3 regions of the Vibrio sp. SNU_ST1 genome follow, and region 2 is predicted to be linked to each of the others. Evidence: predicted binding sites of a transcription regulator. Region 2 holds the regulator's gene; each other region holds the start of a gene.
What was found. The regulator PurR, encoded in region 2, represses purine synthesis genes. The targets are predictions, from matches to a motif close to TNANGNAAACGTTTNCNTNA.
Positions count from the first base shown of each region.

Region 1: a site for PurR is predicted at 7,277-7,296, ahead of purT (formate-dependent phosphoribosylglycinamide formyltransferase). Genes of this name have one in related genera too.
Region 3: a site for PurR is predicted at 8,348-8,367, ahead of purE (5-(carboxyamino)imidazole ribonucleotide mutase). Genes of this name have one in related genera too.

Region 1 covers NZ_CP130748.1:1,789,705-1,799,892, reverse strand. Annotated here, with positions in the region: gene cqsA (alpha-hydroxyketone-type quorum-sensing autoinducer synthase) at 1-746, opposite strand, end outside; partial or broken gene Q5H80_RS07815 (aminotransferase class I/II-fold pyridoxal phosphate-dependent enzyme) at 1,060-1,380, opposite strand; gene Q5H80_RS07810 (helix-turn-helix domain-containing protein) at 1,514-2,272, opposite strand; gene Q5H80_RS07805 (SDR family NAD(P)-dependent oxidoreductase) at 2,401-3,132, shown strand; gene ihfA (integration host factor subunit alpha) at 3,580-3,876, shown strand; gene Q5H80_RS07795 (phosphoribosylglycinamide formyltransferase) at 4,153-4,929, opposite strand; gene Q5H80_RS07790 (thiopurine S-methyltransferase) at 5,252-5,905, shown strand; gene purT (formate-dependent phosphoribosylglycinamide formyltransferase) at 6,036-7,211, opposite strand; gene cdd (cytidine deaminase) at 7,379-8,266, opposite strand; gene Q5H80_RS07775 (LrgB family protein) at 8,552-9,229, opposite strand; gene Q5H80_RS07770 (CidA/LrgA family protein) at 9,232-9,603, opposite strand; gene sbcB (exodeoxyribonuclease I) at 9,629-10,188, opposite strand, start outside.
Region 2 covers NZ_CP130748.1:1,147,633-1,157,820, reverse strand. Annotated here, with positions in the region: gene mukF (chromosome partition protein MukF) at 1-798, opposite strand, end outside; gene cmoM (tRNA uridine 5-oxyacetic acid(34) methyltransferase CmoM) at 924-1,709, opposite strand; gene elyC (envelope biogenesis factor ElyC) at 1,825-2,631, shown strand; gene torR (two-component system response regulator TorR) at 2,722-3,435, opposite strand; gene torD (molecular chaperone TorD) at 3,723-4,370, shown strand; gene purR (HTH-type transcriptional repressor PurR) at 4,689-5,693, shown strand; cyclic di-GMP riboswitch class I at 5,864-5,949, shown strand; gene Q5H80_RS05130 (TfoX/Sxy family DNA transformation protein) at 6,077-6,667, shown strand; gene Q5H80_RS05125 (TVP38/TMEM64 family protein) at 6,822-7,502, shown strand; gene Q5H80_RS05120 (DUF2007 domain-containing protein) at 7,577-7,894, shown strand; gene Q5H80_RS05115 (alpha/beta fold hydrolase) at 8,023-8,820, opposite strand; gene glgA (glycogen synthase GlgA) at 9,104-10,188, opposite strand, start outside.
Region 3 covers NZ_CP130748.1:3,180,857-3,191,044, forward strand. Annotated here, with positions in the region: rRNA gene Q5H80_RS14170 (23S ribosomal RNA) at 1-2,130, opposite strand, end outside; tRNA gene Q5H80_RS14175 (tRNA-Val) at 2,500-2,575, opposite strand; tRNA gene Q5H80_RS14180 (tRNA-Lys) at 2,646-2,721, opposite strand; tRNA gene Q5H80_RS14185 (tRNA-Glu) at 2,724-2,799, opposite strand; rRNA gene Q5H80_RS14190 (16S ribosomal RNA) at 2,891-4,445, opposite strand; gene Q5H80_RS14195 (gamma carbonic anhydrase family protein) at 5,012-5,557, shown strand; gene Q5H80_RS14200 (DUF1488 domain-containing protein) at 5,554-5,823, opposite strand; gene aroE (shikimate dehydrogenase) at 5,841-6,671, opposite strand; gene hemF (oxygen-dependent coproporphyrinogen oxidase) at 6,747-7,664, opposite strand; gene Q5H80_RS14215 (L-threonylcarbamoyladenylate synthase) at 7,685-8,242, opposite strand; gene purE (5-(carboxyamino)imidazole ribonucleotide mutase) at 8,438-8,923, shown strand; gene Q5H80_RS14225 (5-(carboxyamino)imidazole ribonucleotide synthase) at 8,929-10,059, shown strand; gene Q5H80_RS14230 (type I DNA topoisomerase) at 10,146-10,188, opposite strand, start outside.

The DNA.
Region 1 (10,188 bases), 640 kb from region 2:
ATGGCCCCTGCGCGGTAAGCGAAGGTTTTTGCCAAGCTGACGGTGATGAAGTCGACTTGGTTAGTGAGCCCCAATGCATGAACTAATCCAGCACCTTTTTCTCCGTGTGTCCCTAGTGAGTGGGATTCATCAACGACGACGGCACAATCAAATTCCTGCGCCATTTCGTAGATGTCGCGTAGTGGGGCGATGGTCCCAATAGTACTGTAAACCGAATCGACCACAATAACGCCTGAGCCGTGGCGCTCTAACTGTTTGCGCAGGTGATTCATATTGTTATGCATAAACGGGTGGGCGACGCCGCCGGCAGCGCGAATGCCTTCCCATAGCGACATGTGTGCAAAAAAGTCAATGTACACAGGTGTGCCCGGTGGGCAGATGGTTTGCAATAGCCCAATATTGGCCGCCCAACCCGACTGAGAAAGCAAACCGCTCTCCATTCCGACATAGTTCGCGAGTTCGGTTTCAAACGCAGGTTTAGACTTTTCATCTTGTAAGAAAATTGCAGACATCACTACGTTGTCATCGTGTTCGATAATCGCCGCTTGATGGGCGTCTTGGATCGGTTTGTTGTGTGACAGTGCTAAGTAATCATTGCTCTGCATCACAACGGCGTTGCGCTGAGGTCGTTTACCCAATACCAAGTGATTTTGGCTTTGGTTCTGGGTAATGAGGTCTTGAATATAGAAGTTCAAGCGTTCTTCGATAAAGGAAGGTAGTGGTTTGTTTTTTGTTGTATCACTCATAATTATTCTCTTCAAATACGGGAAAACGCCAGCGCCGGCGGTTGTATATTGAAGTTAAAAAGTGATGTGTCATTAGCCAGTTTGCATAATTTTGTATGTGCTAGCAAACTCAGTGTTTAAAGGTATCGAAGCGAGTCATTTTCCTTACGGTGCGGGGCATTAACCTAGTTCAAATAGGAATGATAGCCTTCTTTTTTATGATAAAAGGCTATTAAAATTCGGTGTTCGAATGGCCATGAAAAATTGATTCTGAAAAGATTTGGTGTGCTAGCTTCGTATTATGAACTAGCTGCGTATTATGAACTGGCACGTGTTAGCTATGAATATGAATCAGTTCTATTAAGTCGTTCAATTCCTGTTTAGCTTTTCCCTCTAACGAATAACCAATATTGATGCGTAGGCAGTTGCTGTAGAGATCGAGCGTGCTGAATAGGTGTCCAAGCCTGATATCAAGATTCTGATCAGCTACCGCTTGAGCAAAAATTTTCTGGTTCAAATTTGGGATTTGTAACCAAAGTACCATGCCACCTTGTGGGTTACTTATCTTCACGTCTTGAGGTAGATGTTGGGCTAAATAACTTAGGTATTGTTGGCGTAAAGAAAGGATCTGAGAGCATCTTCTTCTAACGTGTTTGCATCGGCGTTGTTCTTAGTCGGGATCGGTTTGATTGTGAAACCTGCGAGTGCGGCTCAAACCGATAAGGCAACTAAACTCTTAAAAAGTAATTGCACAATGTTGTTAGAACATTGGCGCTGTTAAGGCATACCTAAACTAAATTTACTGGTGCTTTGAGTTTAGGGTGGAAAATACCTTTAGCACCCATGTCGACAATAGCATAGTCGTTGACCCCTTCAGTCATTCGGCTACGCGACTGACTGACCTTTAGGGTCTTGAACATTAACTCCTCAAGCCTAGCGTTATATTCTTTAAATTCGTCTTCGGTCAGCCTGAGTTTGGTCGTAATAAAGTAAGCTTGTTTGTTACTTACATCGATATATTGCACTGCCTGTTTTAGAGCATCTATGACTTGGTTTTTGAACATGGCGCTAAACCGCGCTTGTTCAGAGAAAGCAATATTGGCAGGAACAGTGACGTGGAATTTTAAACCTAATAACATCGTTATTAGGTTTAACTGTTCAAGTTTCCTGAGGTAGATATGCAGTGATGGTTTGTTTAAGTCATAACTGGCCATTAACTGCTGGGCGTTTGCCCCTTCATTTACAATATCTTGGAAAATCGTAAACAACGCCGGTTCTTCACAGAAGGCTGCGTCTTGCTCGTCCGTAAATAATGACACTGAAGCTAATGCTTCTTCTGCTTCTGTGATAATGGCTGATAGAGGAAGCTGAATTAATTTACATATCTTTTGTAACTTCAAGATAGAGAGCGATTGATGGCCGTTCAGCATTCTTTTAATGCCTATTTCGGAGATTCCTGTGAACTCTGAAACTTCTCTATAAGAGATACCTACCTTTTTTAAATGGCGTTTGATTGTCGTACAAATTTCGTCGTCAAGTGTATCCATTACTCTATACCATCACTATTCCATGTACTTAAGGTAGCACAAAGTGTCACTTTTATAATTCTCTTTGAAATGTAAGCGATCATTTTTGATACTTTCTTTCAGTGGTAGGTGCTATTTGAGAGGCTAAGATGAATTTAGGGTTAGAGAATATCAATGTTGTTGTCACTGGCGGTTCTAGTGGAATTGGAGCGAAAATAGTTGAAGGCTTTGCCAACGAAGGGGCAAATGTTTGGTTCTGTGGACGTTCTCAACAGCGAATAGATAAGCTGCTTATACAACTCGGAAAGGCAAATAAACAAGTTGTTGGTAAAGTAGTCAATGTTCACGATTTGGCGCAAATGAAAACTTGGATTGGGTCTATTCCTGATATCGATATCTTCGTTCCCAATGTCAGTACGCTTTCTGATGAGTGGGAGGATGTTCTACTGAAAGATATTGCCGCTACGCAGCAGGCCATCACGTTAGTCTTACCTAAGTTACTTGAATCGCGTTGTGCTGCAATAACCTATATTGGATCAAAAGCGAGTGGCTATACTGTTTGTGACGCTAATGCATATGGGGCGGGTAAGGCTGCTTTAGCCCATTACATGAAATCCTTGTCTTTGACCTACGTTTCTAAGGTGAGGGTTAATACCGTCTCCCCTGGAGATACATATATTGCTGAGGGTTTATGGGGGCGATGTAAGTGTGAAGAGCCGGACATTTTTCAGAAAGTTATCGATAGAAATCCAATGGGTCGCTTGGCAAATCCTAAAGAAATAGCTGATGTGGTCACCTTTATTTCAAGCCCTGTTGCGAGTTTTGTCTCGGGAGCTAACTGGTATGTTGATGGAGCATCGACTAGTCATGTGCAATATTAGCTATGGCAGCATAAACTATTCATGCCGATTCGAATTAAATTCTGAAATGATACAAATATCATATTTAATAATGCTTACTTAGTAACCTCTGTTGAGTTTGATATCAAATCAAGTAGCTGATTTTATTGGGTATAGGATAGAGGTCTCAAAAATTATCTTTTAGAACACTAAAGTTTTAAATTCTACTTATGTTGTATTTTGCGATATTTAATATCACATCGTACCTGTTGTTTAGGTGTTTTTTAGCTATATCTGTGACTTTACCAGGGCGTTATCTTCCTGATTTGAAAGAATAATTAAATAGATGAGATAAAAAAGTTGGCGAAAATCAGAAGCTTGGCATACACTTTCCTTGTAAATGACCTTATCTCATTGATTGAATAGGGTAAATGCTTTGGCGCTACTGAAGATGGTAGCAATGTATAACATAGCTTTGAGGAAAGTTTTATGGCACTCACTAAAGCCGATTTGGCTGAGAACCTGTTTGAAACACTCGGATACAGCAAGCGGGATGCCAAGGAAACGGTTGAAGTGTTTTTCGAAGAAGTTCGTAAGGCACTTGAAAATGGCGAACAGGTAAAACTGTCTGGTTTTGGTAACTTTGATCTTCGTGAGAAAAACGAGCGACCTGGTCGTAACCCGAAAACTGGTGAAGACATTCCAATTTCTGCTCGACGTGTTGTTACTTTTAGACCGGGACAAAAACTAAAGGCCCGAGTCGAAAATATTAAAATCGAGAAGTAGCCAAGCAATAGACCACGCCTAGCGTGGTCTTTTTGTATCTACGTCTTATGCATAATTTGCTGACTTTTTGTCACTAGTTTCTCTTAGTGGTATCACCTTACTCTCTTTTCTTAACTACCCTTCTCGTTAACCACCCTTCTCGTTAACCACTAATAGTGACACCCCTATATTTTGCTTTCTGTTAGTAATGAATTAATGAAAGCAACGCGAGAGCACAAATAAAAAGAAAGGGCTGCTATTATGCAGCCCTTTGTCGTTCTTGTTTATGATAAGCGGTTATGCCGCTTTAATGTGCGTGGTAATGTACGGTTGCCATGCTTGTTGGTATAGCTCTAAAGATTGGCGTCTTAGGCTATTGATTTGTGCCGCTTCGATATCGTTAATTGGGCGCTGTTCTGCAATAGCGTGACGTTCAATGCCTTGAATGATTTCGTAGAGTTCGTGTTCAGGACCACTTTTCACATCAGCGATGGCTTTTAAGTGAAGTTGAACCTCTGCAATGATGTTGGTCTTAGGCAAACGAACCAACAAGTTAAGGTCACGGTAGCCAGAGTCGGCTGGTGATTTAAACTTGTTTTTCAGCTTAACAACATCTGCTTCGCGGCTTAGCGCTTCGTACACTTCAACCAAGCTCTCTACATCGTTCGCGATGATAGTTGCGCGGGCTAAGTCGGTAATTTTCGTTACATTACCATCAAGCTCAAGGGCGATTTTTTCTTCTGCACGAGCTTGAGATTTAACGCCAGCAAATAGCGCTTCAGAGTTGGTGAGTAGGGCAGTACTTTTACAGATAGTTTCTAGTTCAGCTTGGCCTTGATGCGCTTTGCTGTACAGAATGTCGAAGTCGGTGTAAGGCTGAGTCGGGCGTGAGTCGAAGGCTTTGATGCCGTAAAGGCCGCTCAAACTATGACGGAATACGTTTGATGAAACTTGGTTTTGCGCAGGAGTGCGCGTTTGATCAGTCGAACTTGTTGAAACAGGTGCTGCTGCGAATGCAGGCGCTCGGCTCAATACTAGAAGCATTAGGGCCGTCGTACGGAGAAATACACTCATTCAAACTCCAAAATACAAGGTTACAAAAACGGGTAATCAAAAGGGGTAACCAGTAACGCATAAGAGTAAAAATAGCTTAACTAAACTCACTACATATTAAATGGGGCTAGCTAAGACAGAAACCAACTCTAACGTTTAATATCGCTTTAAAATGTGAAGATATAGACAAATAATCCAACCGTTAGTTCCGCAATTTCGAGAACTTTGAACTCAGCCGTTTCCGTTATTTTCGAAACCAATTTGGTACTTTCAGCCAAGCTAAGGTTGCTCTTACCTCTCTATACTGTACCCTTGCATTATGACTGTTTAACATGAACGAAAGATGAATAATCCTGAATTTTGGCACAATAAATGGGCAGCCAACCAAATTGGTTTCCACCTTGAAGATGTAAACCCACTTCTGATTAAATTTTGGGAAAAGACTGAGCCTAACTATGAGAAGAGTGTGTTTGTGCCTCTTTGTGGCAAGAGTGAAGATTTGATTTGGTTGGCGACAAAGCATAGTGACGTGCAAGGTGTCGAACTCAGCCAGATTGCGGTTCGCGCATTTTTTGCAGAGCACCTTTACACGCCAACTGTGACTCAAATTAGCGGTCAGCACGAGCTCTACCAATTCGATGAACTGAACATCTATACAGGTGATTACTTCACCGCGCCAATCCAACCTGTTGATATTATCTATGACCGAGCGTCTTTAGTTGCCTTGCCAGAAGAGATGCGCACACAGTATGTAGAGCGTTTGAAACAACTGCTGAAACCGGGCGGTAAGGTCCTTCTGGTGACTCTGGATTACGACCAAAGCGAGATGGCAGGGCCTCCGTTTAGCGTACCTAAACTAGAGATCGATCAGTTGTTCTCTGGATACAAAATCACATTGTTGAATCAAGATATTGCGGACGATGAACATCCGAAGATTGCTAAGAAAGGCTTGTCTCGATTCAGTGAAGAAGTGTATTTGATTGAGTCAGACGCTTAAGTGAAGTGAGCTTTCAAGCGAAAAGACCGCTTAAATAAAAAAGACAACACCAACAAAAAGACGGGCTCGATAGCCCGTCTTTTTTATTGTTCAGATTTGAAGTCGTGATTGTTCAGAATTGAATAGCTAGCTAATAAATCACTTTTACTTTCGAAGCGCTCTCAATTGCATCATCAATCGCAGTCTCTGTGCTGTTGCGTCGAGTAAGCGCCACACCTAGACGACGGCGACCATCGATATCAGGCTTACCAAACAAGCGAACTTGCGTTTGTGGTGCGTCTAGCGCCTCTGTAAGGCCTTCAAAACGGATGTTAGTTGAAGTGCCTTGGCCTAGAATAACCGCAGATGCACATGGCCCATACTGAGTAATTGATTTAATCGGCATACCGGTAAAGGCACGTACGTGCAGTGCGAATTCCGACGAGTCTTGAGACATCAAAGTAACCAAGCCTGTATCGTGTGGGCGAGGGGATACTTCATTGAAGATTACGTGATCGCCTTTAACGAACAACTCAACACCGAAGATACCGTGACCACCGAGTGCGTTAACCACTTGTTCAGCAGTGTATTGCGCAGCTTTAAGTGCGTTGTCTGACATTACTTGTGGCTGCCATGATTCACGGTAATCACCATCTTCTTGACGGTGGCCGATTGGTGCACAGAAATGAACGCCGTCGACTGCGCGAACGGTCAGTAACGTGATTTCGTAATCAAAGTCGATGAAGCCTTCAACGATTACACGGCCCGCACCAGTACGACCACCTTCTTGTGCGTAGTCCCAAGACTTTTGAATGTCTTCTTCTGTTTTGATAACACTTTGACCTTTACCTGATGAACTCATTACTGGCTTAACGACACAAGGCATGCCGACGAATTCAACAGCTGCTGCGAAATCTTCAAAGGTGTCTGAAAAGCGGTAAGGAGAAGTGCTTAGCTTTAGCTCTTCTGCGGCTAGGCGACGGATACCTTCCCGGTTCATCGTTAGCTTAGTTGCATTCGCAGTTGGAACGACATTCAAACCTTGTGCTTCTAGCTCAACTAACTTGCTGGTGGCAATAGCTTCAATTTCAGGAACCACATAATCTGGCTTTTCTAGTTCAATGATCGCTTGAAGTGCATCGCCGTCTAACATGTTTAGTACATGGCTACGATGCGCGACTTGCATCGCTGGTGCGTCTGCATAACGGTCACAAGCAATAACTTCCAAACCTAAACGTTGGCACTCGATAGCAACTTCTTTGCCGAGTTCACCTGAACCTAATAGAAGTACACGAGTAGCATTTTCACGAGTAGCAGTACCAAACATAGAAATTCCTTCCGATCTTTTGAACGATTGATTGAAAACGGGGAGATCATACTTATTTTAATGATAAAAGCAAACGTTTGCGCGAGCTGTTGCGTTAATTGCAGGGATAAAAAAAGCAGCCCTGTTAAATAGGGCTGCTTATTTGAATTTTTGTTAATTAGATGTACTTAGATTGCTAAGTAAGTCACTGGAATGTCAGGGTTAATCGCTTCTAATGTCGATTGAGTATCCGCTAAGTGGCTAATGCTGCCATCTGCGATTTCAACCAACGCTGCGTTTTCAATCTGTTCGAAATCGAAGCCAGCCAATTTCAGTTGCACAAGTGCTACTTGTAGTGGCGGAAGGCTCGGGTTAAATGCCGCATTTTCTGCGTATGCACCCGTAAAAATTTCGCCAGTTGTTAGCTGTAGTGAAACGCCGCTTAGATTTTTAGTATATGGCGCATGGCTACGGTTTAATGCTGCTAGTGCGCTTACCACAACAGGGCTGGTTTCTTCTGACGTGTACTGGTGATCCAGCTTAGTCATTAGGCCAGTAGTAATCCCCAAATCAGCAGGGCCGAAAGAGTCTGGTAGGTATTCTTGCAGTGACATTTCATCACGCTGTGGTAATTGAACTTTAAGTTCTTTTGCCGTCGTCAGTTCGTTCATGAATTGGCGACAGTGACCACAAGGGCTGAAGTTGATCGTGATATCAGAAAGGCCTTCTTCACCCTTCATCCACGCGTGGCTGATGGCTGATTGTTCAGCGTGAACCGTTTGACCAAGTTGAGTACCAGCGATTTCAAGGTTTGCACCAAAATACAGAGTTCCAGACAAACCACGCACGATTGCACCAACATAAAAGTCAGATAACGGAGCGTAAGAATACGCTGCGGCAAAAGGAAGTAGCGCAATACGTAGCTCGTCATCCGCTAAACCACTTGCTTGCAGTAGGCTGGCAAATTGCTCTGGAGACAATGTCGCGTCAAAGTTGTCTGCTAATACGATGTCACTCAAAAGTGCTTTGATTGCTGTTGGAGCACTTTCCAGCGCCAGGGTAATACGACTGTTCATGTTGAATCCTTATTTGACCTTAGGCTTTAATTCTATGCAATGCGCAGGAATTTTCTGTGATTGTGATCGCTATTACTCTGTTGTTGTTACATTGGTTTGCATAATTAGAGTGAGGTCACAGATGAAATCGATTGCAAGAGCAAAAACCATCGTTGATATCGCACTTATTGGCCTAAACAGGGCGCGACTTGACTGCTATTGCTGAATAAATGCGAATAAAAAGCCCAAGCAGGCACTGAAATCAACAGTATTCTGGTTGGGCTGAATCGTGTGGTGAGGTTTTAGTTAAGAATAGAACCAAACTACAAGTGAAAATATACTTGGTGCAATGATTGAGGTAATGACGCCACAAAGCACAAGAGCCAACGAACTGAATGCAGCATCTTCCTGATTCTTCTCAGCACACGTTGCAGTACCCAAAGCGTGAGATACGGTACCCATTGTTAATCCACGGGCGATTGGGCTCTTAATACCAATCAGGTTATAGATTGGGTAAGCAAAAATAGCCCCAAACAGACCAACAATCAAAACCAGAATCGCAGCAATAGCCGCTTCACCACCTAAATGGCTAGACACTTCCATAGCAATTGGCGTGGTGACTGACTTACCTAACAAACTCGCAATCAAACTTAAGTCCGCTTTAAAAGCCACTGCGATTAATGCTGTTGTTGTCATCGACATCACACTGCCCAGCGTGCAAGCAAAGGTGATGATGCGCCAGTTTGCTCTGATTTGAGGTAACTGTTCGTAAAGCGGGTAAGCAAGGGCAACTACCGCGGGCTGAAGCATGTAGGTAATCCAGGTGTTGTCTGCATAGTAAGTCTCAAACGGTACTTTGAAGAACGTGAGTATCGGAATGATGATACCAATGCTGATAAGCAGGGGATTACACAGCGGCGAGTTTACTTTTTGACTTACCCAGCGAGCAAACAGGAATACCGCGATGGTGAGTAGAATCCACATGATCAGTTACCTCTCGAAAGCAAGCGGTCTAAGAACCATGATAAAGACACCAATACCAGCAACGTGCCGCCAACGGCGCTCGCCATAATTGGCAATGCGTTAGTGATGAGCATGTCGAAGTGATCCATCAACCCTACACTGATCGGAACAAACAGTAAGATCATTAGCCGGATAATCAAGCTTGCACCAGGCTGTACCCAGTGCGAAGGAACAATACCAATCACCATGGCGGCAAACAGAATCAACATGCCAAAAATACTGCCTGGGATTGAGGTATCCAAAAAATGCTGTAACGCGTTACCTGCTGTAAGTGCACCTATGATTAAGGTGAAGGAGATTAAGCAGTAAACCAGCTGGAGCAATCTTTCTTTCAAAGTGTTACGTCTCTTGATAATGGAATTAGCTAGCTAACTTTTCTACGTATTGATAAACCGCCTTCAAGATAGCCATTTTCTTCTCGTCGCTTTCATGTTCGTGCGCGAGGTTTTCAAGGTTGAGCATGTACTCTTCTAAACGGCACTCGTAAAACTCACGACAATGGTTTGCCCATTTTAGTTGCTCAGCTTCGTCAAGTGTCCATGGGAAGTTACGCGCACGGTAACGGAACAGTAACGGTTTAATACGTTCGTCGCTGAAGGTGATATCTAAAGCTGCCAAGTTGTTCGGGTCAGTTTCGCGAATGATGTTCATCGCGGTCTTATCAGCTGGAGAAAAGAAACCGTCGTAAAGGTGAGTATCAACATCATCACTCTTTTCGTACTCTCGCTCTTGTGAGTACAGGCCGATCAGTTTTTCGCGGATCTCTGGGTGTTCGCGCAGCAGAGCCAAGTTCTTCAAGCATTGTTGGCGATCGATGCCGATGGTTTCGGCATTTTCAGCCGTCAGCGTTTTGGCTGGAGCAAGAATAGGGCATTTGTTCAGTTGAACCAATTTGATTGGTACGGGTAGCTCGTCTTCAC
Region 2 (10,188 bases):
GTCTAGCTTCATTTGCAAACCAAATAGGGTTTCACCTACAAACTCGAGCTCATCGTCACCATAAACAATTTCTTGAATATCAAGAATCTGGGTTTGCAGTTCATCACCCGCCGCTTGCAAGGTGTCTTGCAACTCTTTTAGCGTGGCTGAGGTTTCCGATAGCAAAGACTCACAGTTGTTGATTGCTTCTCGCCAATCTTTATTTAAAAGATCCGCAATTTGCTGTTTGACGGTTTGTTGCTGTTCATCCATAACCCGTTGGTTAAGATCTATTTGATCAAAAATTTCGCCAACAGAATACTTGAGCACGCCGTACACATTCCTTCTCCAATGCCCCGGAGTTCCACCTTTCTGGGCGGCTTCAATGGCTTTTGCCATCTCATCGGCAACCATAGAAAGCTGGATAGACAGTTTTAATTTAGAAAACTGGCGGTGACGTAAGTAATAATCTGAGATACCAATCGCCAATGGCGATAAGCGATAAATGCTTGCACCATCTGTGATTTCGCTTGTAAAGCGGCTAATTAACTTCTGTTTCACCAACTCATTGATAGCGTTGTTGGCACGAAACGCGGACGCTTCGCCAGTATCTTCAAACAGTCGAGTGACAATAGTGAATGCATCGTGCAGTTCACCCTCGCCCAACTCTTCATCGAACCTTTCATTGCTTAGGACGGCGATAGCAATCAAAAATGCTAAGCGCTCTGGTGGCAAGTTTAATGAAAAATCATGCTGCTTGACCCAGCCCACCAACTCATCAATTGGCTGCTCTTCGGCAGTTTGAGTCATTTCACTCATTGTGGTTCCTGTTACTGTTGTTCGTCATATCGAACGTATTAGATATGACGCCTATTTCTTTATGACGCGGGCTTCTTACGTTTGCATAGCGCATGTTGTGGCTTCTTTTACCACATTCACCGCTGTTATTGCGCAGGTTTTTGAGCCCAAACGTGAATATAACGGCCTAGCGACAGATATGGCTCTTGGCGACATAGCTGTTTCTCTAGTTCCAACACATCTTCAAATTGGTAATCGCCCATGTACTCCATATTACCTATGTAGTCACTGAAAGAGCGAATGCCTGATTTACCACAGATATTTAGACCAGCGTCTTCTATCCATTGATAAACCTCTTCCGGCTTCAAGCCTTTTTGCGGTTGCAGCTTAAACCTTTTTCGATGTGGCATCCCATTCAATACATGAGGAATGTTGCCACAAATCACATTTTTCAGGACTAAACCATGGTGGTTGTAAAACATTATCGAGGCAATGCCACCGGGTTTTACTTGTTCCAGCAATAAATCAAGTGCCTGTTTAGGGTCTGCTAACCATTCCATTACGGCATGAAACATCACAAAATCGACTTTTCCATCGAGATGCTCTGCCACTTTTTGTACCGGAGAATGAATAAAACGATACTGCTCGAGTAAACCCGCTTCTGTGATGCTTTCTTCCGCTAGCTTCAACATTTCAGAAGAGAGATCGCACAGAGAAACGTTGTGCCCTAGTGTCGCAATTTTTTGCGACATCTGTGCAAGTCCACCGCCAGCATCAAGCACATGCAGCGGCGAAACGGATTGCTCAAACTTGCTCAAAGCTTGCTCTAAATCTTCCCATACGATGCACTGACGGATCTCTCCTTTGTCAGAGCCGTAAATGTTTTTTGCAAATTTGTGGGCAATATCGTCGAAATTACGGTCTTCAGTCACGGCTACTTGAGTTATTATGTCCTATCGTGCCTGCTATTCTGTCACAGGAATTTCAGGAATAAAGAGGCGATGTCTCTTTTTACTACTAAGTGATGTTTTTTCGGACTATTCGGATATGTTTGAGCTGAAAAAAGTAGTGTCTTCGTTACTGATGCCACTGCCAGCAATGTTAATTCTCGCTTTTCTGGGTTTAGCCCTAGTGATGTTTACTGCAAAAAGGAAGACAGGTTGCCTAATTACCCTTTCAGCCCTCTGTGGTATTTTCCTAATCGCTTTCCAGCCTGTTTCTAGTCAACTTTTAATGCCAATGGAAAGGCAACACACCGCTTTTTTACCTATCGATGATACCGTCGATTACATTATGGTTCTTGGAAGTGGTCACGTTGTTGATGACCAAATTCCACCAACATCAGAACTTAGCCGCACCGGTCTGATGCGCTTAAGTGAAGGGATTCGTATCTTACGTCTTTACCCTGGAGCTAAACTCATTTTGTCTGGCTATGGCGCAGGCACTGAAGTGAGCAACGCAAAAATGATGGCTAAAGTAGCGCTAGCACTCGGCGTGGCAAAACCCGATATCATTCTGCTTGAAACCGCGAAAGATACGTGGGAAGAAGCTCGTCAAGCCGCTGCATTCGTTAAGAACAAAAGAATGGTATTAGTCACTTCAGCGAGCCATATGACTCGAGCACTGAACGAGTTCAACGCTGCTGGCATGAAACCATTACCCGCACCAACTAATTACCTTGCACAAGAAGGCATTGTTGAACCATGGAATAAGTATATGCCTAAGGCTATCTATCTCGAGCAGACTGAGCGCTATTGGCATGAGACGATGGGATTAGTTTGGCAAAGCTTGCGAGATTGGCTAGACACAAGTAATGACCCTGTCGAGAGCAGTACTCAGATGATAAACAATTAAAAAATTCAGTAACAAAAAACCGAGGCATCATTGATGTCTCGGTTTTTTTACGTTCAAATATCGTTACTGAAATCAGCTTTCCACGGAAAATTAGTCACCAGCAAACATGTAACCTTCACCGTGAACCGTCACAAAAATTTGTGGGTTCTTAGGGTCAAACTCCATTTTTGCACGCATACGACGAATTAACACGTCGATAGTGCGGTCATTCGGCGCGTCTACTCGATGGCTGATCATATTCAAAATACGTTCACGGCTTAATACTTGGTTAGGGTAAGAAGAGAGTGCAACCAATAGTTCATATTCAGCTTTGGTCAATTTCACCGGCTCGCTGTTCTTGCTTAGCGCACGGCGAGGTATATCAAACGTCCATTCACCAAAACGAACCACAGATTCGTCTTCTGTTTGTTCTACCGCAACCGCTGCAGTTTTACGAGCAGCCGAAATACGCCACAAGAGGTTTTTAACTCGAACCAACAACTCGCGAAGTTCGAAGGGTTTAGTAACGTAATCGTCTGCGCCCATTTCAAGGCCAACGATCTTGTCAATGCTATCCGTGCGCCCAGTAACTAAAATTATTCCAATGTCTGATTGACTGCGTAATTCGCGAGTTAGCATCAATCCATCTTCGCCTGGCAAGTTGATGTCTAACATAATGAGGTCAACGTTATTTTCTTCTAACATTTTTCTCATTTGAGCCCCGCTTTCAGCTTCGCTCACTGTGTAACCTTCATTCTGGAAATATCCAACCAGTTTACTGCGGGTTACCACATCATCTTCTACGACTAATACGTGATAGCTCATCTACACCACTTTTCTTATTTAATAGTTTCAGTGACCATTCTATTCATAACTCGTAACAATTCTAGTACTACAGAAGATAAAAGCCAGAAACATGATTTTTTTTTGATACAAGACAATCTTAAACCTTGCTATTTGTCGCCCATCGCAATTCAATATAGGCATTACTACTAACGAGTAACTTTGCGTTTCGCAAATAACCTTGTTATTCAGCCTTGGTGTGCCTATACACAAATCACTCAACGATGCTAGGTATACACACACCACAAGACTAAATCAGGATCTAAGAAATGAAAGATACGAAAGCATTCAACGAACAACGAGCAGAAATATACTGGTGGCTATCAAGCTTGTTCGCTAAAGAGCTCACTCAAGAAGAACTCGATCACTACCACTCTGTTGAAATTCGTTCTTTCCTAACTGGTTTAGGCGAAAATGAAACACTAAAGCCGGCGATTGATAGCTTAGTGGATGCGCTAAACCGTCTACAAACACGTGAAGATGCTCAATTAGAATTGTCTGCTGACTTCTGTGACTTATTCTTAAAGACTGATAAACATGGCGCACTTCCTTACGCTTCTATGTATATCGGCCAGACAGGCCTTTTGAACGATAAGCCAGCAAAAGATATGGAAGAGATCATGGCTAAACACAACTTAGTGGTTAACCAAGACCTAAAAGAGCCCGCTGACCACATTGCTATCGAACTTGATTTCCTAGGTAATCTAATCATTCGTTCGAACGAAACGGATCTTGAAGAGGAACTAGAGAAATCCTTCACTGTTCAACAGCAATTTATCGAACAGCAACTGCTTACTTGGGTACCAAAGTTCAACGTTAAATGTCATGACATTGACACATTCGGTTTCTACGCTTCAGTCTCATCCCTGCTATTGGCATTCTGCAAATTAGACACTCAATACCTAGCTGGCGAATAAGCTTTTTTTGACGACTCGATAAATAAATTCAATAGAATTGTGACCATTCACCCGGATTTCTGGGTGAATTTTATTGCGAGTAATTTCTAGTCAGTCTAAAATTGTGACCGCAAACGATAAAATATGAAACATTCACGAAATGCTACACTTATTGAAGTTCAGAGCATTTCGGTGTTAAGACAAGCCGCTCAATAGCGGTTTTTTGTTTTTTAGCACTTTAGTACCCAAAGAGCCCTACAAATTTAAGCTCTTAGTTAGGTAGCTTAACGGCTACTTCATTCCGTACTTTGGGAAAGTAGCTTCTAATAGGATAAAAACATGGCCACTATAAAAGATGTCGCACGCTTAGCCGGCGTATCAACAACAACCGTTTCTCACGTAATCAACAAAACTCGCTTTGTTGCTGAAGCGACTCAAGAAAAAGTTAATAAAGCCGTAGACGAACTTAACTATGCGCCAAGTGCCGTTGCTCGTAGTTTGAAGTGCAATACAACACGCACTATCGGCATGTTAGTGACTCAATCAACTAACCTCTTCTTCTCTGAAGTTATTGATGGTGTTGAAAGCTACTGTTACCGTCAAGGTTACACTTTGATCCTGTGTAATACGGGCGGTATCTACGAAAAGCAACGTGACTACATTCGAATGCTTGCAGAGAAACGTGTAGATGGCATCTTAGTTATGTGTTCTGACCTAACTGAAGAACTAAGAGAGATGTTAGACCGTCACGCGGACATCCCTAAAGTTATCATGGACTGGGGTCCTGAGAGCTCTCAAGCTGATAAGATCATCGATAACTCTGAAGAAGGTGGCTACCTAGCAACCAAATACCTCATTGAGCGCGGTCACTCCAAGATTGCATGTTTAAGTGGCCACTTAGACAAAGCAGCATGTGTTGAACGCATCTCAGGTTACAAGCGCGCACTCAATGAAGCTAAGATTACTGCCGATGAAAATATGATCATCGAAGGCAACTTTGAGTGTGACACCGCTGTGATTGCTGCTGACCAAATCATTGAGATGGAAGATCGCCCTACCGCAGTATTCTGTTTTAACGACACAATGGCATTAGGACTGATGAGCCGATTGCAAGAAAAAGGTATTCGTATTCCTGAAGATATCTCAGTGATCGGTTACGACAACATAGAATTAGCTGAATACTTCTCTCCACCGTTAACGACGGTTCACCAACCTAAGCGCCGTGTTGGTAAAAATGCATTCGAAATACTACTAGAGCGTATTAAAGACAAAGACCACGAAAAACGCGTCTTCGAAATGCACCCTGAAATTGTTGAGCGAAGTACAGTTAAAACGTTAAATTAATTGATGTAATGAGTTTAGTTTAATCAAGCGCACCTTTAGGTGCGTTTTTTTTTTCAACAAACAAAATGCACTTACATGCATATCTCGAAGATCATTAATTGAAGCAATGTCACATTTTAAAATAAGAAGTGTGAGCCTAATTCAACAAAAACTTTATTCTAACAACCCAGTCACGCACAGGGCAAACCACTTGAAAAAGTGGGACGCAAAGCTTCCGGCCTAAACCACTCGTTGGTATGGTAGCGGGGTTACCGATGGCAAAATGCAGTAACTGCTAATACTTTAGTAATTTACAGCCTATTGACAATTTAATTGCAACATTTTGCTAATCTCTCGGACCTGCTTATTTGGTGGCGTAGTTCAAATACACCGAGATAAATAACATGGATAAACCGATACTAAAGGACTCAATGAAATTATTTGAGCCCCTAGGAAAAATTAAGTCACGCTCAATGTTTGGTGGATTCGGGCTTTTTGCTGATGACACAATGTTTGCCCTGGTTGTGAATGACCAGTTGCATATACGAGCTGACAAATGCACAACGCAACAATTCGAACAACAAGGATTTCAACCGTACGTCTACAAAAAACGTGGTTTTCCTGTCGTTACTAAATATTTCGCTTTACCTGAAGGCTTATGGCAAGACCAAGAGAAAATCTTGCAGCTTGCGACTACGTCTCTAGGTTTTGCTAAAGAAGAGAAAGCTGAACAATCTTCTGCTAAACCAACTCGACTCAAAGATCTGCCTAACCTTCGACTCGCTACCGAGCGGATGCTGAAAAAGGCAGGGATCGATTCTGTAGAACGTTTATATGAATCTGGCTCTGTAAACGCATTTAACGCCATCAAAGAATCGCATGCGTCTTCTGTCAGTATTGAACTTTTATGGGCGCTAGAAGGCGCGATCAATGGTACACATTGGTCTGTTATACCGCAGCAACGTCGTGAAGAGCTTATCAATCACGTCAATTAACATTGTCAGTGCAAACTATCTAGATAACTAAGCCGCATTCCTGCGGCTTTTTTTATATCTGGTGAAAGTTATTCTATGCTTTGCCTGTCTATCTATACTAATCGTATACATTGAAAAACTAATGGTATGCATTGAAAATTTAGAGGAAATATCAATGAGTAAAAAAATGATATTAGGTATTGTGTTGGTCATAACCATCGTCTTGTTAGGCGTCAATTTCGGCCAATACTTAACGCTTGAAAATGCGAAAACCCAACAAGCTGTTTTGAATGACTACATCGAGAGCAATTTCATTGCCGCCGCCGCTATCTACTTTGTCGCGTATGTCATGATTACGGCTTTCTCAATTCCTGGCGCCGCGGTTGTTACGCTACTAGGGGCTGCGCTATTTGGCTTCTGGAACAGTTTACTGCTAGTCTCTTTCGCAAGTGCCATTGGTGCAACGCTTGCGTTTCTAAGTAGCCGCTACCTGTTACGAGACTGGATCCAAACAAAGTTTGGTGACAAGTTAGCAACTATTAACAAGGGTGTAGAAAAAGACGGGGCATTTTACTTATTCTCACTTCGTTTGATTCCTGTTTTCCCGTTTTTCCTTATCAATCTATTGATGGGTCTAACACCGATGTCGGTAAGTCGTTACTACATTACGAGTCAAATCGGGATGCTACCGGGTACGGCTGTTTTCTTGAATGCCGGAACTCAACTCGCAGAAATTGATTCCCTTTCAGGCATCGTGTCTCCCTCAGTACTGTTGTCATTTGCCTTACTGGGTGTATTCCCAATTATTGCTAAATGGTTGATGAATAAATTTCGCTCAGCACCTGTCGCTGAGTAACGAAAATAACTAAATAGCTAAATAGCTAAATAACTAAATAGCTAACGCATGCAACCAAATAAGGTTCTATTTCAATGAAAATCTTCAGTGCATCGAATCCGACAGAAGCTCATATCATCTGTGGCTTGTTAGAAAGTGAGAATATTGCGTGTGAAGTCCGTGGTGAGGGTTTGTTTGGTTTAAAGGGTGAAATCCCATTTACCGAAGATACAGACCCTTACGTATGGTTATATGAGGCAGAACTCGCTAGTAAAGCCCGCACGATCGTCAATGACTACCAAAAACAGCAAGATTCAATCATCTATGAAGAGTGGCGTTGTGGTGAGTGTCATGAAATCAATGAAGCACAATTCGGGTCTTGTTGGCAGTGCGGCGCTGCTTCACCTGAATAGCAGAGCTTCAGTTATTACAGACACGATTCGATCAATACCTCCTCCAAATAAAAACGGGAAGCTAAATTAGCTTCCCGTTTTTATTTTAATTCTATTGAATCATCTGCTTTGATAATCAACCTAGAGAATCACTGGATTTGCTTTTGGATAAAAGCGATAGATTGTTGATTGAATTCTTCAGGATTTTCTACATTACATACATGCCCACAGTTGGCAATTTCTACCAACTCGCTCGACTCGTGCGCTTCGACCATTTCTTTAACAGGCTTGATGAACATGTAATCGCGCTCGCCCATCAAATACAAAGTCGGAATCGGCAACTCTCTGTCTTTAAAATATTTCATCAATGGGTTTACATCAGCCGTGAGGATAAACCAGCGCTTGAACTCTTTTTGGCACAGCTTTTTCGCTTCGCGGATAAACAGGTGACGTGATTCTTTTTGACTTTTTTGCGGCATCACAACATAAGCAAACAGGCTGTATAGCCACATATAAGGAATGATGTGCTTACTCAGGTTTCCTAATTTGATTAAGACTTGAGATCGAGTGTTGAGTTTAGTGACGGCACCACCAAGCACCATCGAACGTACTCTGCTTGCCGCCAATTCAGCCACATTACGAACGATAATTGTACCCAAAGACATACCCACAAAGTGTGCGGATCGGATTTTGAGATGATCTAACACTTTAAGAATATCGAGCGTTACCGATTTGAACGTATAACGGTTCGAAATCAGATCTTTAAGTATGTTGTCTGATTTACCGTGCCCTCTCAAGTCAATGAGAAGCAAGTTGAAATGCTGTTTATACGCTTTGATCTGCTTAAACCAAATGGAGGAACTGCCCCCTGCGCCATGCACAAACACAACCCACTCATCGCTCGTAGGGTGAGTAAATGTTTTATGAAATAATAAACTCTCAGACATACCTATCGCTTAATTTATTTATGGAGCTGAGCCTCATCACAAGGCGATGACTAAGGATATCACGCAATTAAGAATTTTAAGTGATAATAGTGTCAAACCCAACACTAGTCATGTGAATACCTGACCACCTTTTCTACCTGACTAAAATGAGTTTGCAAGCTTTGTCTTTGGAAACGTGATGTGATCTGACCAGAAAACAAAAAGGCACTCTATCAGCAGAGCGCCTTCTTTTATTATGAACGGTTGTTATTCAACAATTGAATTTTAAAGCTAAGTCAACAAGTTAAAATGCAGAATGGTACATCGCAAGATATTCTTCTGCCGCATCTTCCCAACTAAAGTCTTGTTGCATCGCGTAAAGTTGAACGCGTTTAATTTCTGCTGGATTTTGAGCATAAAGTAGTAATGAACGATGCAATACCGCTAGCAATGCTTGCGGTGTAGGCTCCTCAAAAGCAAAGCCAGTCGCGACCTCTGGATCCTCATCGTAATCATTCACGCTGTCTTTTAAACCTCCCACAGAACGAACAATCGGTAAAGTACCGTAAGCCATGCTGTAGATTTGGTTCAAGCCACAAGGCTCAAATTCAGAAGGCATCAAGAAAAAGTCAGAGCCCGCTTCAACCAAGTGCGCTAGTTCATTATTGTAGGCTTCGACGAATGAGAACTTGTCTGAATGAAGTGCTGATAGCTCTTTCAATTGACTAGCCAAAACCGGATCGCCAGTACCAACAATCACGATCTGCAATTCGTTTTTCAAGAACTGCTCGATGATAGGCAGTAAGTAATGAACGCCTTTTTGGTTGGTCAGACGACAAACCATGCCATAAACCGCACAATCGGTAACGGGTAAACCAACATCTTGTTGCAGTTTTTGCTTACAAGCAGACTTCCCACGAGTCATGCTGTGTTTCGTTGCTTTGAATTTACGAGGAAGGAAAGCGTCTGTTTCCGGGTTCCAAGCTCCATAATCACAACCATTGAGAATGCCCAATAAGTCTGCCGAACGATGTTGGAACTCTGCTGCCATGCCATGGCTACCTAACTCCGTTTTCAGCTCTTCTGCATACGTTGGGCTTACTGCATTGACCTTATCAGCACACATCACCCCTGCTTTTAGCATAGTGACATGAGTGTCGCTTACAGATGCCTCAGGCACATTGTAACTGTGCATCTCTGGCAAACATTGCAGTTCATCGTATGCGAACACCCCTTTGAAAACCGCATTGTGAACCGAGAGAACACTGCGTGTATTTTCAAAAAAATCGTGTCGTTGATAACGTGATTTAAGCAAGAAAGGCACAAAACCTGTGTGCCAGTCATTTGCATGAATGATATCAGGTTGGAACGCGAGCTTAGGAAGCATAT
Region 3 (10,188 bases), 1.2 Mb from region 2:
ACGCGGTTTCATAGTCTCCCACCTATCCTACACATGTAGGTTCAATGTTCAGTGCCAAGCTGTAGTAAAGGTTCACGGGGTCTTTCCGTCTAGCCGCGGGTACACTGCATCTTCACAGCGATTTCAATTTCACTGAGTCTCGGGTGGAGACAGCGTGGCCATCATTACGCCATTCGTGCAGGTCGGAACTTACCCGACAAGGAATTTCGCTACCTTAGGACCGTTATAGTTACGGCCGCCGTTTACCGGGGCTTCGATCAAGAGCTTCGACCGAAGTCTAACCCCATCAATTAACCTTCCGGCACCGGGCAGGCGTCACACCGTATACGTCATCTTACGATTTTGCACAGTGCTGTGTTTTTAATAAACAGTTGCAGCCACCTGGTATCTGCGACTCTCGTCTGCTCCATCCGCAAGGGACTTCACTGATAAGAGCGTACCTTCTCCCGAAGTTACGGTACCATTTTGCCTAGTTCCTTCACCCGAGTTCTCTCAAGCGCCTTGGTATTCTCTACCCGACCACCTGTGTCGGTTTGGGGTACGATTCCTTACAATCTGAAGCTTAGAGGCTTTTCCTGGAAGCATGGCATCAATGACTTCACTACCGTAGTAGCTCGACATCGTATCTCAGCGTTAAGAAAGTCCGGATTTACCTAAACTTTCCGCCTACATACTTGAACCTGGACAACCGTCGCCAGGCCCACCTAGCCTTCTCCGTCCCCCCATCGCAATTGTAAGAAGTACGGGAATATTAACCCGTTTCCCATCGACTACGCCTTTCGGCCTCGCCTTAGGAGTCGACTTACCCTGCCCCGATTAACGTTGGACAGGAACCCTTGGTCTTCCGGCGAGGGAGTTTTTCACTCCCTTTATCGTTACTCATGTCAGCATTCGCACTTCTGATACCTCCAGCATGCCTTACAGCACACCTTCAACGGCTTACAGAACGCTCCCCTACCCCACATACCCTAAGGTACGTAGCCGCAGCTTCGGTGTATAGCTTAGCCCCGTTACATCTTCCGCGCAGGCCGACTCGACCAGTGAGCTATTACGCTTTCTTTAAATGATGGCTGCTTCTAAGCCAACATCCTGGCTGTCTGAGCCTTCCCACATCGTTTCCCACTTAGCTATACTTTGGGACCTTAGCTGGCGGTCTGGGTTGTTTCCCTCTCCACGACGGACGTTAGCACCCGCCGTGTGTCTCCCGGATAGTACTTACTGGTATTCGGAGTTTGCAAAGGGTTGGTAAGTCGGGATGACCCCCTAGCCTTAACAGTGCTCTACCCCCAGTAGTATTCGTCCGAGGCGCTACCTAAATAGCTTTCGGGGAGAACCAGCTATCTCCAGGTTTGATTGGCCTTTCACCCCTAGCCACAAGTCATCCGCTAATTTTTCAACATTAGTCGGTTCGGTCCTCCAGTTGATGTTACTCAACCTTCAACCTGCCCATGGCTAGATCACCTGGTTTCGGGTCTAATCCTAGCAACTGTACGCCCAGTTAAGACTCGGTTTCCCTACGGCTCCCCTAAACGGTTAACCTTGCTACTAAAATTAAGTCGCTGACCCATTATACAAAAGGTACGCAGTCACACCACGAAGGTGCTCCTACTGCTTGTACGTACACGGTTTCAGGTTCTATTTCACTCCCCTCACAGGGGTTCTTTTCGCCTTTCCCTCACGGTACTGGTTCACTATCGGTCAGTCAGTAGTATTTAGCCTTGGAGGATGGTCCCCCCATATTCAGACAGGATATCACGTGTCCCGCCCTACTCGTTTTCACTGATTATGAGATGTCGATTACGGGGCTATCACCCTTTATTGCGGCACTTTCCAGAGCCTTCATCTGTCTCATTAAAAGCTTAAGGGCTAATCCAATTTCGCTCGCCGCTACTTTCGGAATCTCGGTTGATTTCTCTTCCTCGGGGTACTTAGATGTTTCAGTTCCCCCGGTTTGCCTCCTGTTGCTATGTATTCACAACAGGATACGTGCTTATGCACGTGGGTTTCCCCATTCAGAAATCCCAGACTCAAAAGGTTATTACTACCTAATCTGGGCTTATCGCAAGTTATTACGTCTTTCATCGCCTCTGACTGCCAAGGCATCCACCGTGTACGCTTAGTCACTTAACCATACAACCCGAAAGGGTCTTAGCGTATGGCAACTAACCAAGGTTTTTGGTTGTCATCAAGAAGGGTTAATTATTGATGACTGTTTGCCGGACTCAATTGTGAATCAAACTAACGTTTGATTCGAATACAAGACACTTGAATGTGTTTGTTGTGTTTATCTAATGAAAGATAAACATTGAGAACTTTTAAATTTGATTGAATTACTCGTAAGCAATCAATCAGTCAGCTTTCCAAATTGTTAAAGAGCATGAGACTTTAAGAACCAGTGTTCTAAAATTCGCATTTTCTAAATACTCTTAGGGTCAAACACACCAACCAACGACAAAAGAAGTGGTTTGGGTATGACTATAACCAAGAATATTTAGAGAATGGTGGGCGATACCGGGCTCGAACCAGTGACCCCCTGCTTGTAAGGCAGGTGCTCTCCCAACTGAGCTAATCGCCCACGATAGTTTCTTTTGTCTTCACTTTTAATAAAAGTGAAAATAAAAGCCATCCTTTACGCGGAGAAAGAATGGTGGGTCGTGCAGGATTCGAACCTGCGACCAATTGATTAAAAGTCAACTGCTCTACCAACTGAGCTAACGACCCAATGGTATCCCGTAGGGGAGTCGAACCCCTGTTACCGCCGTGAAAGGGCGGTGTCCTAGGCCTCTAGACGAACGGGACACTGGATATTGAAGAACTTGGGAGTTCTTCGTCTCTTTACTTTTCTAAACCTAATCAATCTGTGTGGACACTCATCGTAAGTATCTTCGTATAAGGAGGTGATCCAGCCCCAGGTTCCCCTAGGGCTACCTTGTTACGACTTCACCCCAGTCATGAACCACAAAGTGGTGAGCGTCCTCCCCGAAAGGTTAAACTACCCACTTCTTTTGCAGCCCACTCCCATGGTGTGACGGGCGGTGTGTACAAGGCCCGGGAACGTATTCACCGTGACATTCTGATTCACGATTACTAGCGATTCCGACTTCATGGAGTCGAGTTGCAGACTCCAATCCGGACTACGACGCACTTTTTGGGATTCGCTCACTATCGCTAGCTTGCTGCCCTCTGTATGCGCCATTGTAGCACGTGTGTAGCCCTACTCGTAAGGGCCATGATGACTTGACGTCGTCCCCACCTTCCTCCGGTTTATCACCGGCAGTCTCCCTGGAGTTCCCGACATTACTCGCTGGCAAACAAGGATAAGGGTTGCGCTCGTTGCGGGACTTAACCCAACATTTCACAACACGAGCTGACGACAGCCATGCAGCACCTGTCTCAGAGCTCCCGAAGGCACACCTGCGTCTCCGCTGGCTTCTCTGGATGTCAAGAGTAGGTAAGGTTCTTCGCGTTGCATCGAATTAAACCACATGCTCCACCGCTTGTGCGGGCCCCCGTCAATTCATTTGAGTTTTAATCTTGCGACCGTACTCCCCAGGCGGTCTACTTAACGCGTTAGCTCCGAAAGCCACGGCTCAAGGCCACAACCTCCAAGTAGACATCGTTTACGGCGTGGACTACCAGGGTATCTAATCCTGTTTGCTCCCCACGCTTTCGCATCTGAGTGTCAGTGTCTGTCCAGGGGGCCGCCTTCGCCACTGGTATTCCTTCAGATCTCTACGCATTTCACCGCTACACCTGAAATTCTACCCCCCTCTACAGCACTCTAGTTCACCAGTTTCAAATGCAGTTCCGAGGTTGAGCCCCGGGCTTTCACATCTGACTTAATGAACCACCTGCATGCGCTTTACGCCCAGTAATTCCGATTAACGCTCGCACCCTCCGTATTACCGCGGCTGCTGGCACGGAGTTAGCCGGTGCTTCTTCTGTTGCTAACGTCAAGAGATAACGCTATTAACGTTACCCCCTTCCTCACAACTGAAAGTACTTTACAACCCGAAGGCCTTCTTCATACACGCGGCATGGCTGCATCAGGCTTTCGCCCATTGTGCAATATTCCCCACTGCTGCCTCCCGTAGGAGTCTGGACCGTGTCTCAGTTCCAGTGTGGCTGATCATCCTCTCAGACCAGCTAGGGATCGTCGCCTTGGTGAGCCATTACCTCACCAACTAGCTAATCCCACCTAGGCATATCTTGACGCGAGAGGTCCGAAGATCCCCCTCTTTGGCCCGTAGGCATTATGCGGTATTAGCCATCGTTTCCAATGGTTATCCCCCACATCAAGGCAATTTCCTAGGCATTACTCACCCGTCCGCCGCTCGACGCCCATTAACGCACCCGAAGGATTGTTAGTGTCGTTTCCGCTCGACTTGCATGTGTTAGGCCTGCCGCCAGCGTTCAATCTGAGCCATGATCAAACTCTTCAATTTAAGATTTTGTGACTCAACGAATACTGACTTCAAAACTACTATGTAATTTTAAAGCTATTACCACCCCAACAGAATGGTAATGAATTGACTGTGCCAAAATTAAGTAAACTTAATTTCGTATTGGTCACTCAGTTCATTGAAATCAATTTTGATTCCGAAGAATCTGTTTTATCTAACGATAAAACGTTTTGATATTCATCAACGAGTGCCCACACAGATTGATAGGTTTAAATTGTTAAAGAGCTTTTCCTTTTTGAGCTTCGCTCAAATCGGACGGCCATTTTAGCGATTTAAGTTTTAGTGTCAACCACTATTTTCAAAACTTTTTTCAAGCGCTTAGCTTGGCTAATTTGACCTGCTGATTCGTTTTCGCTTTTGAAACCTAAGCTTCGAAGCCATCCCGTGTCAGCGAGGTGGCATTATAGAGATTTCGATCACACTGGCAAGCCCTTTTTGAAGTTTTTCTTACTTTTTTGATTGTTCGAGCGTTTTTTGTTCAAAACACCCCATTTTCACTAGTATTCCCCTTAATTAAGGGCTTAAGGTGCCTATATAAAGGAGGATTTATGAGTTCAATGCGCAGTTATAAAGGAATATCCCCTCAGATTGGACAAGGTGTCTATATCGATACAAGTTCGGTACTAGTTGGTGATATCAAAATCGGTGATGACTCTAGCGTGTGGCCTTTGGTTGCAGCTCGAGGAGATGTGAACCACATTCATATTGGAGATAGAACGAATATCCAAGACGGCAGCATTTTGCACGTCACCCATAAGAATGCTGACAACCCTGAAGGTTATCCTCTACTAATAGGTAATGATGTCACTATCGGACATAAAGTAATGCTGCATGGCTGCACCATTGAAGATCGTGTACTTGTTGGTATGGGAGCTATCGTGCTTGATGGCGTGATTATTAAAGAAGAAGTGATGATTGGTGCTGGTAGCTTAGTGCCGCCTAATAAGGTACTTGAAAGCGGTTATCTCTATGTAGGAAGCCCAGTAAAACAAGCACGCCCATTAAATGACAAAGAGCGTGCCTTTTTACAGAAGTCAGCTGACAACTATGTTCAGAATAAAAACGACTATTTAGACTCCGTGCTGCCAATCTAAAGCGCTTTGATCTGAATTCGATTAGAGGAGTCATACTCCTCTTCTTCTATTAGTTCTTCCGCTAGCTCTTCAATATCAAAACGTAATTCTGAAAAGATAACTAAAGCTTGCTCGCCCTCTTCTATATCTTTGCCTGCAAATCGAGACAACTCTTCAATAGACATAACACACTCAATCAGTGCGCCCGACTGCTGTGCTGGGAAGATGATTGATTCATTTTCTTCATCCCAATCTTGGATATCAGGAAATAGAATTGATTGATTCATTTTTTATAAATACCTCATTACATCTCTAGGTTTTTACGTAATTCTCTTAAAATCTGTTTTGTTCCCGGACGAAGGCCACGCCAAAGCATAAAGCTCTCTGCTGCCTGCCCCACTAGCATACCCAGGCCATCATAAGCAGCATGAACACCATTATCTAATGCCCATTGATTAAATACCGTGGTTCCCGATCCGTAGACCATGTCATAGACGGCACTGTTAGTATTGAAGATAACGTCAGACACTTCAGGCAGCTGACCACTTAGACCAGATGAGGTCGAGTTAATAATGACATCAAAGCCTCCATTAACATCACTTAGCCCCATACCTTTGATGCTGCCATGCGACGAAAACATCTCAGCCAATAGCTCTGCCTTTGAGCGGGTTCGGTTAGCGACCACCAGCTGTTGTAGCTTTTGGTCGAGAAGAGGTTGGATCACTCCTCGAGCAGCACCACCAGCGCCAAGCAGAAGAACGCGAGCCCCTTCTAGCATAACTTGATGTTGAAGAAGGTCTTGAACTAAACCCTCACCATCGGTGTTATCACCAATGATCTCTCCATCATCGAGTTTCTTAAGTGTGTTTACAGCACCTGCTAGTTCAGCTCTTTCAGTCAGGCGATTAGCGAACTGATAAGCATCTTCTTTAAATGGCGCTGTGACATTACACCCTCTACCACCTTCATTAAAAAAATCTTGAGCAGCAGTGATGAATTCACCTTGTTCTGGCTGGAGTGCTGTATAGGTAAGTTGTTGGCTGGTTTGGCGAGCAAATAATGTGTGAATGAATGGCGATTTGCTTTGCCCAATAGGGTTACCGAAAACGGCATAACGATCTACTTGCTGTGTCATATCCTTACCTAACAGAAATAAAAAAGGGTCATCTATATAGATGACCCTATCACTATCCCTATAAGGAAGAAAGAACTACCAAACTCGAGGTTTTAGGTAGTCGCTATAAAGCAGAGCTTCTGGTGAGCCCGCTTGTGGTTCATAGCGATATTCCCAACGAGCCAACGGCGGCATAGACATCAATATTGATTCTGTACGCCCGCCACTTTGCAGGCCAAATAGGGTGCCACGGTCATACACTAAGTTAAATTCAACATAGCGACCACGACGATAAAGTTGGAAGTCACGCTCGCGCTCACCGTAAGACGTCTCTTTGCGTCGTTCTACAATCGGTAGATATGCGACTGCAAAGCCTTCACCGACCGCCTGCATATAAGCAAAGCTCTTTTCAAAGCCCCACTCGTTAAGATCATCAAAGAACAGACCACCCACACCGCGTGTTTCATCTCGGTGAGGCAGATAGAAATACTTATCACACCACTCTTTATGTTCTTGATAAACATCATCACCAAACGGCGCACAAAGATCTTTGGCTGTTTGATGCCAAGATTGGCAGTCTTCGTCGAAAGGATAGAATGGCGTTAAATCAAAACCACCACCGAACCACCAAATAGGGTCTTCCCCTTCTTTTTCCGCAATGAAGAATCGAACGTTCGCGTGTGAGGTTGGGATATAAGGGTTTTTAGGATGGATAACCAATGAGACACCCATCGCCTCAAACTTACGCCCGGCTAATTCAGGGCGATGAGCAGTGGCTGAGGCAGGCATTGCCTTACCCGCTACGTGAGAGAAGTTAACCCCACCTTGCTCAAATACCGCACCGTTGGTCATAACACGAGTTCGACCACCGCCACCAAGACGCTCGCCAGGTTCACGCTGCCATGCATCTTCTTCAAACAGTGCAGTGCCATCAGCTTGCTCAAGCTGCTGGCAAATCGAATCTTGTAGTCTCAGTAAAAACTGCTTTACTGCTTCTTTATCAATGGCTGACATTTTACTTTCCTTTGCAGGGTTTAACCCTGTCTTAATATTTTCGACGTTTTTGCATCTCTAATTTCGCTTGGCTTCTCACGTCCACCCGTTTGACCTTCTAAAATCGCGACTAAGTGTTGGCCCAATTGCTGTTGAACTTCTTCAGTCGTCATACAAGGCGGCTCGCCAGTCAGGTTGGCACTGGTAGAGGTTAACGGCTTACCAAATTCATTACACATTCTTTGAACCAAAGGGTGATCCGTCACTCGTACCGCAATGGAATCGAACTGGCCTCTGACCCAGTCTGTTACTTTGGCGCTGGTTGGCATGATCCAAGTAACCGGGCCCGGCCATGTTGCTTTCACTGTCGCTAACTGCGCTTCAGTCAGTTGGCTTTCGTCAATATAAGGCAACAACTGATCGTAACTTGCGGCTATTAGGATCAACCCTTTTTCCATCGGTCGTTGTTTTAAGTCGAGCAGTTTCTTGATGGCTTGTGGATTATCGGGATCACAACCGACCCCAAAAACGCCTTCGGTCGGGTAAGCAATGACTTCACCTTGCTGTAATGCCTGCAATGTATGTTGAAAGTTATCCACGGGTTGCCTCATTAATTCTGTTATCGAATTCGCTAAGTGTACAAATTATCATTCACTGTGACTAAAGCTATTTGTTTATAAAATGTATCAATTAACAACTCAGACTGACGCAAACGTTTTCCTTAAGCAATTTTACCCGTATAATGCGCGCAAAATATCTAATCACTAATTAAATCGTACCTGAAGGAGTTTGAGATGACTGTCGGTATTATCATGGGTTCTAAATCTGATTGGCCAACAATGAAGCTAGCTGCAGAAATGTTGGATCAGTTTGGCGTGGCGTACGAAACAAAAGTGGTTTCTGCTCACCGTACACCTCAGTTGCTAGCAGACTACGCAACCAGTGCGAAAGAGCGCGGTATTAAAGTGATAATTGCGGGTGCTGGCGGTGCAGCTCACCTTCCGGGCATGGCGGCTGCTTTCACAAGCGTCCCAGTTCTTGGTGTTCCTGTTCAGTCTAAAGCACTGAAAGGCATGGACTCTCTACTTTCTATCGTACAGATGCCAAAAGGTATTGCGGTAGGTACTCTGGCTATCGGTGAAGCAGGTGCTGCTAACGCTGGTATCCTAGCCGCTCAAATCATTGGTACACACAATGAAGAAGTGATGGCGAGAGTAGAAGCGTTCCGCTCTGAGCAAACAGAAACGGTTCTTGCTAATCCAAACCCTGCTGAGGACTAATTCCCATGCATGTTCTTGTGTTAGGCGCGGGCCAACTTGCTCGCATGATGTCCCTAGCTGGGGCACCGCTGAATATTGAAATTTCTGCTTTTGATGTTGGCAGCAAAAATATTGTTCACCCATTAACGCAAGCGATTCTAGGCAACGGCTTAGAAAATGCGATTGAGCGTGCGGACGTCATTACTGCAGAGTTCGAACATATCCCTCACGATGTACTTGAGGTATGTGAGCGCAGCAGTAAGTTCTTACCGACTACTGAAGCAATCAAAGCTGGCGGTGACCGTCGTCTTGAAAAAGCGCTGTTAGACGAAGCGAACGTGAAAAACGCTAAGTACTATGTGATTAACTCTCGCGAAGACTTTGACGCTGCGATCGCTCACGTTGGCCTACCAATGGTACTGAAGAGCACACTTGGCGGCTACGACGGCAAGGGCCAGTGGCGTTTAAAGACATTAGATAACGTTGAAGCAACTTGGGCAGAAATGGCCGAGTGCATCGCTGCGACAGACAATCAAGCCATTGTAGCTGAAGAGTTTGTTCCGTTTGACCGAGAAGTATCACTGATTGGTGCTCGCGGTACCAATGGCGAGATTCAAGTATACCCACTGGCTGAGAATGTTCACACCGACGGCGTGTTGAGCTTATCGACAGCGATTGATGACATTGAACTGCAAGAGCAAGCGAAAACCATGTTCACTGCCATTGCTGATCGCTTAGATTACGTTGGTGTGCTAGCACTTGAGTTCTTTGATGTTCAAGGTTCACTACTGGTTAATGAGATTGCACCACGTGTTCATAACTCAGGCCACTGGACGCAACAAGGCGCTGAGACTTGTCAGTTTGAGAATCATCTACGTGCCGTATGTGGCATGCCACTAGGCAGCACTAAACTGATTCGTCCAACCGCAATGATCAACATCCTTGGGGAAGATACCCTACCTGAAGCAATTCTTGCTCAAGGTGGCTGTCATGTTCATTGGTATGGCAAAGAGAAGCGTGCGGGTCGTAAGATGGGTCACATTAACGTGAGTGCTGACTACAACGCAGAACTGCAAAGAACGTTATGCTCATTGGCAGAAATTCTCGACAAACAAGCCTACCCTGCTGTGCATGAGTTTGCTGAGCAGATGAAGTAAGTCTATATTGCTTGATGAATATAGAACGTTTATTGGATATAGAAACGGCGCTCAATGAGCGCCGTTTTTTATTTCTGATCATTCACTTACTGTGATTGAATATGATGACACTTGCGATCAGCACATTGC